3 regions of the Arthrobacter sp. BK1 genome follow, and region 3 is predicted to be linked to each of the others. Evidence: riboswitches for the same ligand, from Rfam matches in the RefSeq annotation. Region 3 holds a riboswitch; each other region holds the start of a gene.
The links. A riboswitch is a leader RNA that binds a small molecule or an ion and turns the genes downstream of it on or off. The one in region 3 is predicted to bind S-adenosylmethionine.

Region 1: linked by a shared signal. The riboswitch ahead of AC1MCA_RS11790 (DUF1737 domain-containing protein) and the one ahead of metX (homoserine O-acetyltransferase MetX) in region 3 are both predicted to bind S-adenosylmethionine.
Region 2: linked by a shared signal. The riboswitch ahead of AC1MCA_RS07500 (cobalamin-independent methionine synthase II family protein) and the one ahead of metX (homoserine O-acetyltransferase MetX) in region 3 are both predicted to bind S-adenosylmethionine.

What each region holds. Positions count from the first base shown of each region.
Region 1 covers NZ_CM155263.1:2,601,254-2,603,507, reverse strand. The annotation lists gene opgC (OpgC domain-containing protein) at 1-335, opposite strand, end outside; gene AC1MCA_RS11795 (hypothetical protein) at 465-983, opposite strand; SAM riboswitch class IV at 1,109-1,224, shown strand; gene AC1MCA_RS11790 (DUF1737 domain-containing protein) at 1,238-1,495, shown strand; gene AC1MCA_RS11785 (rhodanese-like domain-containing protein) at 1,492-1,902, shown strand; gene AC1MCA_RS11780 (O-succinylhomoserine sulfhydrylase) at 1,903-2,254, shown strand, end outside.
Region 2 covers NZ_CM155263.1:1,693,919-1,696,172, reverse strand. The annotation lists gene AC1MCA_RS07500 (cobalamin-independent methionine synthase II family protein) at 1-1,046, opposite strand, end outside; SAM riboswitch class I at 1,059-1,165, opposite strand; gene AC1MCA_RS07495 (adenylosuccinate synthase) at 1,442-2,254, shown strand, end outside.
Region 3 covers NZ_CM155263.1:781,239-783,492, forward strand. The annotation lists gene metX (homoserine O-acetyltransferase MetX) at 185-1,300, opposite strand; SAM riboswitch class IV at 1,313-1,427, opposite strand; gene AC1MCA_RS03545 (bifunctional o-acetylhomoserine/o-acetylserine sulfhydrylase) at 1,497-2,254, opposite strand, start outside.

The sequences.
Region 1 (2,254 bases), 1.8 Mb from region 3:
TGGGAGCCCACAGCGGCAGCCTGGTCCAGGAACTGCCGGAGGTTGGTCTCTTCTGCGTCGCGGAACGGGATGGAGATGTCGTGGCCGAAGACCGCGGGGGTAGCCCCCAGCCGTTCGGCAAAGGATTCGGCCGAGTCCTGGCCCCATTCGAGGACAGCGCCCAGCAGGGGCTTGCCCTCCTCCGGAGCCGGTTCGGGCCCGGTGGCTGCGGCAGCACCGGCAGGCAGGAGGCTGAACAGGAGGAGCAGCGCCGCGAGGAACGCTGCAGGCAGCGGGCTGCGGAAACCGGGCGCGGCCGACGGCGGCACGCGTCTGAGTACGGTGGCTTTTGGCATGCTGGTGTGGACCCTCCCCCAGGACGGCTTATCAGTGATGGCGGCCAGTGCCCCCAGCGAAGACTCTATCGTCCCGGCAGGTCCGGGCCGCCGGGCGCGTTCCGGCCGGCCGGTTTGTCATGACCGGCCTTAGCCGGCCAGGATCACCAGCGGCACCAGGCGCTCCGCACACGAGACCCGGACCAGGGCCTGAGGCCCGGACGCCACCCTGTTATTGACTCCGGTGTCGTCGCACCAGTCCACGCCGTAGGGGTAGGCCGACACCCCGGCCTGCCCGGCGGCCATTGCTGCCGGAACAGTGAACACGAAAGTGAAGCCGCCGTCGTCGGTCATGGGGGCCAGTTCCTCCAGCACGTTGACGCCGGCAGCGTCCCGGACCGTCACCTGGACCCTGGCGTCCGCACCGTAGCGTGCATCGCACCTGGTGTCCTGCGCGCGGACCGTGACCTCGTCTCCGGGCCGGGCTTCGGCCGGCGAAACGGTATACGTGGGCGGCATGCAGGGCGGCGGACCTGCAAGGTCCCGGCAACCGGCCAGCCCGGCTACTGCCGCCAGGATCGAAGCGCTGCACAGTGCCGCGGCAGTCAACCGCATGCCGGTTCCCTTCGCGCGCGGCGTCCTCGTATCTCCCCCGCTGCTGTCCCCCATGGCCTGATTGTCCCGCCCGGATGCTGGCCGGAGAAGCACGCGCAGGTTACGAAAATCCGGATTGGTTACGGAACATGACGACGGCGGCGGTGCGGCCGGGTGGGCCGGATGTTACGTTTTTGGGGAGTAATGAGAACCGGCGCCAAGCCCTGACTGGCCGGTCGGCAACCCTCCCTTTCGCGGCGGGGTGCCTCAGGTGAATACTCGGCATATCGACCCATTCGAGCTGCAAGCGTGAAAGAAGGAGTTCCGTCGTGTCTGACGCCCCCGCCCCTGAAGAGAAACTGTTGTACCGGCTCATTACGGGACCGGATGACAGGTCCTTCTGTGAACGGATTTCCACCGCCCTGGCCGAAGGGTATGTCCTGCACGGCAGCCCGGCCGCAACGTCCAACGGCGGCAAGGTGATAGTTGCGCAGGCCCTCATCCTCCCGGCAGCCATCGCAAGCGCTGACGCCGCCGTCGCCACCGCTGTGGACGATCTCGATTTCGACGGCGAGGGCCACGCATGAGCTACGCCGGAGACCTCACCCCCCAGGAAGCCTGGGCCAAGCTGGAACAGGGCGCCATTCTGGTGGACGTCCGCACCGAAGGCGAATGGGCACACATCGGCATCCCGGACACCAAAGCCACCGACAACGATCCCCTGTTCATTCAGTGGACGTTCCCGGGCGGGATCCCCAACCCGGATTTCCTCACCGACCTCACCCAACAGGCACCGGAGGACCCAGCCACCGAGCTCGTGTTCCTCTGCCGTTCGGGCCAGCGGTCCATCGCCGCAGCCATCGCCGCGACGCAGGCCGGCTTCACCTCCTTCAATGTCCTGGAGGGTTTCGAAGGCGAGCCGGACCGCTACGGCGAGCGCACCGTCAACGGCTGGAAGAACCGCGGCCTGCCCACCAACCTCGGAAGCAACTAAGTGACCTTCAACAAAGATGCCGCCGGCTGGAGCCCTGACACCCAGGCGGTCCGCGGCGGACTGGACCGTACCAATTTCCAGGAGACCACCGAGCCGGTGTTCCTGAACTCAGGCTTCGTTTACGAATCCGCAGCCGCAGCCGAACGCGCCTTCACCGGTGAGGACGAACGATTCGTCTACTCCCGCTACGGCAACCCCTCCGTGGCCACGTTCCAGGAGCGGCTCCGCCTGCTGGAGGGCACGGAAGCCTGCTTTGCGACGGCGTCGGGCATGTCCGCCGTTTTCACCGCCCTGGGTGCATTGCTGGCAGCCGGGGACCGGGTTGTGGCCGCACGCTCACTGTTCGGCTCCT
Region 2 (2,254 bases), 910 kb from region 3:
AGGTCAGGGTGCTCCACCACGTTGGTGGCGTGTGAGACCACGCCGGGAATGATGACCTTGCCCTCGGGCAGTTTGGTCTCCTGCCAGACCCGCCATTCGTGCTCGTGACGGACGTTGCCGGCCTCGAAGGAGTACGCTCCGGCGTTGACCTGCAGCACGGAGCCGATAATGTCCGCCAAGGGAATGTCGGTGGTGTGCGGACCGTGCCAGGAACCCCAGCAGACGTGGAGGCGGATCTGTTCCTGGGGCAGGTCACGCAGGGCCCAGTTGGTGGCCTCGACCCGCAGCTGGATGAACTTGAGGTAGTCCTCCAGCGTCGGCTCCGGGTTGATCTGGTCCCAGCTTTCCGCCAGGGAAGGATCGTCGAGCTGGACGGTCAGGCCGGCGTCGATGATGGCCTTGTATTCCTCGCGCATCACGTCTGCACAGGCGTAGAGGAGTTCTTCATCGGACCTGTAGTAATCGTTGGCCACGCGTGCACAGGACCCGGGGGACAGGGATGCCACAAAACCCTGGGTGAGGCCGGTGGCGGCCAGCCCCTTCTTCAGGTTGGTGACATCGGAGTTCACCAGATCCTGTCCTGTGTAGGTCAGCGGCCCGGTGATCTTTGGCTGGGAAACGCTCTTGCGGTGCGCCAGGATCCCGGAGGAAGGATCGGTGTAGGCGTCATTGAAAGCCAGGCGGTCGCGGCGGTCAGGGAATGAGGTCAGCACAATGTGTCCCGGGGACGAGCGGTGCACGGTGGCGTCCTTCCACCGGTCCACGTCTGTCGGTTCCAGTCCGCCGAGCCTCGCGAACGAGTAGTTCCACCATGCGCCGTAATCCACCGAAGTGGACATGGTGTGCCCGAATTCTCCGTCGTTGGGGATGTCCACCCCGAGGTCCTTCTGCCGCTGGACGACGTCCACCACCGACGATTCGAGCAGTTCGAGGAATTCCGGGGTGATGCCTTCGGTTTCCTTCGCGGCGTTAGCGGCGATCAGCTCCGGCGTGCGGGGCAAGGAACCTGCGTGGGTGACCTGGATGTGGTCAGTGTTGAGCGACATGGGGAATTTTCCTTTCCATCGGTCCTGGCAGTAGCACCTGTGCCGGCAGGAAAATCCCTGCGCATGCGCGGTTGCTGCGGCGTCAACGATCCAGGTCTCTCGGCCGCTCCGGATGGGTACTCTCACTTAATGGCATCTGCACGGCCCGGGCAAGTCAGGGCCGGATTGTTTCGCGTGTGGGCCCTGCCAGGCCGAACGAGTGGAGAAACTCCGTCATCGGCTAAACTTGGGTGGTAAGAGCCCCGAACTCTTGCGTGGCAGGGCGTCCTAACCGTTCCCGCCAGGCTGTTGCCTTCGGGGCGTTCTCATGAACGGCGCCGTCCTTCGGTGAACCGTCCGGCGTACCGCCGGCGGGTCAGCCCGGAGTACGGCCCGAACGAATGGGGGAGGATCCCATGCCAGCAATCGTGATCGTAGGAGCCCAGTGGGGCGACGAAGGAAAAGGCAAGGCCACAGACCTTTTGGGTGGCCGCGTGGACTACGTCGTTAAGCCCAATGGTGGCAACAATGCCGGGCATACCGTCGTCGTAGGCGGTGAGAAGTATGAGCTCAAGCTCCTTCCGGCCGGCATCCTCAGCCCCAACGCGGTTCCCATCATCGGAAACGGCTGCGTGGTGAACCTGGAGGCTCTGTTCCAGGAAATTGATGGCTTGGAGGCCCGCGGTGCGGACACCTCCAAACTGCGCGTTTCCGCCAACGCCCACCTGGTAGCGCCTTACCACCAGGTCCTGGACAAGGTCACGGAGCGCTTCCTCGGCAGCCGCGCCATCGGCACCACGGGCCGCGGCATCGGCCCGGCATACATGGACAAGGTGGCCCGCCTGGGCATCCGCGTCCAGGACGTCTTTGACGAATCCATCCTCCGCCAGAAGGTGGAAGGCTCGCTGCGCCAGAAGAACGAACTCCTGGTCAAGGTCTACAACCGCCGCGACATCGAGGTGGAGGAGATCGTCAGCTACTTCCTTTCCTTCGCCGAGCGCCTGCGCCCGCTGGTCATCGACAGCACCTTCGTCCTGAACAAGGCGCTGGACGAGGGCAAAGTAGTGCTCATGGAGGGCGGCCAGGCCACGTTCCTGGACGTGGACCACGGGACGTACCCGTTCGTCACCTCGTCCAACCCGACGGCGGGCGGCGCGTCCGTGGGTTCCGGCATCGGCCCCACCCGCATCTCGCGCTCCATCGGCATCATCAAGGCCTACACCACGCGT
Region 3 (2,254 bases):
CTTCGGCATCACCTTCGACACCACTGGGACCAGCCTTTGGCGGCCGGGCACGACGCGCACCACGGATCGCCGGATCCAAAGAGTATGTTCCGCGGGGGAGATAACATCAACCCCGAAAAATGCAGGTCCTATCTGCAAAAATGCACAGGCCTCCTGGGCCTGGCCGCTCCGTCAGCCGGCTACGTCAGCCGGCGAGGTGCCGGCGGAGCGGTCCGCTGAGCTGGCCGATTTCCGTGAGGAAGCCGTCATGGCCGATAGGAGCCTGGATCACGTGCACGTCCACGTCGCCTGGAAGGGCATCAGCCAACTCACGGGACTGGGACGGGAAGTAGAGCCGGTCGCTGTCCACTGCGGCCACAAAGAACCTGGCGGTGGCACGGCCAAGCGCCTCCTCAAGGGAACCGCGGCCGCGGCTGATGTCGTGACTCATCAAAGCGTCCGTGATGGCGATGTAGCTGTTGGCGTCGAACCGCCGCACGAGTTTCGTGCCCTGGTGGTCGAGGTAGCTTTCCACCTGGTAGCGGCCGCGCGTCCCCAGCGCTTCAGCCTGCAGCGGCGATTCGGCAAGCTGGGCTGACCGTCCGAACCGGCCATGGAATTCAGCGGCCGAACGGTAGGTGATGTGCGCGATGCGCCGTGCCAGTGCCAGTCCGTCCTCGGGGAGCGGGCCACCGTAATAGTCGCCGTCGTTGAAGTTGACGTCCTGGCGGATTGCCAGGGTCTGCGCCTGGGCAAACGCGATCTGTTCGGCGGTGCTTGCTGCGCCGACCGAAATAACGGCACAGCGTTGCACGCGCGCGGGGTAGGTGACCGCCCATTCGAGCGCACGCGCGCCGCCCATGGAGCCGCCCAGCACGGCAAACCAGCTGCCGATGCCCAGCGCATCTGCCAGCCGGGCCTCAGCCGCTGTGGTGTCGCGGAGGGTCACCAGCGGGAAACGGGACCCCCAGGGTTTCCCGTCAGGGGCTTCCGAGGACGGCCCGGTTGAGCCATAGCAGCCGCCCAGGATGTTGATGGAGACCACAAAGAACCGGTCAGTGTCCACCGGTGCGCCGGGTCCGGCGAGCTGTTCCCACCAGCCTTCCTCGTCGCTGTCCCCGCGGGTCACATGGGTGCTTCCGGTCAGGGCGTGCTCGATGAGGACAGCGTTTGAACCATCGGCGTTCAAGGTGCCCCAGGTTTCATAGGCCAGGGTGACATCCGGGAGGTAACCGCCGGCTTCCAGCTGCAGTCCGCCGATGGAGGCATAGCGGACAACCCCGTGTCCGGGGGCCGCTGTTCGGGAAATCGTTATCGTCATGGCAGGACCTTTTCTACGCGCTTGCCCGCCGTCATTTGACCGGCAGGCCAGGTCCTCACCCGGGGCACCCCACCGCGGAGGAGGGTTGCCGGCCAGCAAGCCGGGGCTGTCACTGGCACTCATGACCTGCTTCGAGTGTACGAAATAGCCGGCGCCGGACGCTAAGCCTGTGACAGGTTGTGACTTCCGCGGATATTCACTGCCCGCCGCCTCCTGCCCCGATGGCCGCTTCTGCCGCGCTTTTGGCGGCACGGAAGCCGGCTTCGAGGTCGGCGAGGATGTCATCGATATGCTCGATGCCCACGGACAACCGGACCAGCCCCGGGGCGACCCCGGCAATGGCTTGCTGCTCAGCCGAGAGCTGGCTGTGGGTGGTGGAGGCCGGGTGGATCACCAGGGAACGCACATCGCCGATGTTGGCCACGTGCGAGTGGAGTTCCAGGGCGTCCACGAAGCGTTTTCCGGCCTCGGCTCCCCCGGCGACGGTGAAGGCCACCACGGCTCCGGTCCCCTTGGGCCCGTACTTCAGGCCCCGCTCGTACCAGGGGCTCGAGGGCAGCCCCGCGTAGGCGACGGATTCGACGTCGTCCCTTGCCTCGAGCCACTGCGCCACAGTGTTGGCGTTGGCGACATGCCGCTCCACGCGAAGGCTGAGTGTCTCGATGCCTTGGGCGATCAGGAAGGCATTGAAGGGGGATACTGCCGATCCAAGGTCCCGGAGCAGTTGCACGCGGGCCTTCAGGATGTAGGACAGGTTGGCGCCCAGGGCACCGTCCGCCCCGAGATCCCGGGCGTAGACCAGGCCGTTGTAGGTGGGGTCAGGAGTGTTGAAGCCCGGGAACCGCTCCGGGTCCTTGCCGAAATCGAAATTGCCCGAGTCCACAATCACGCCGGCAATTGCGGCGCCGTGGCCGCCGAGGTATTTGGTGGCGGAGTGCACCACAATGTCCGCGC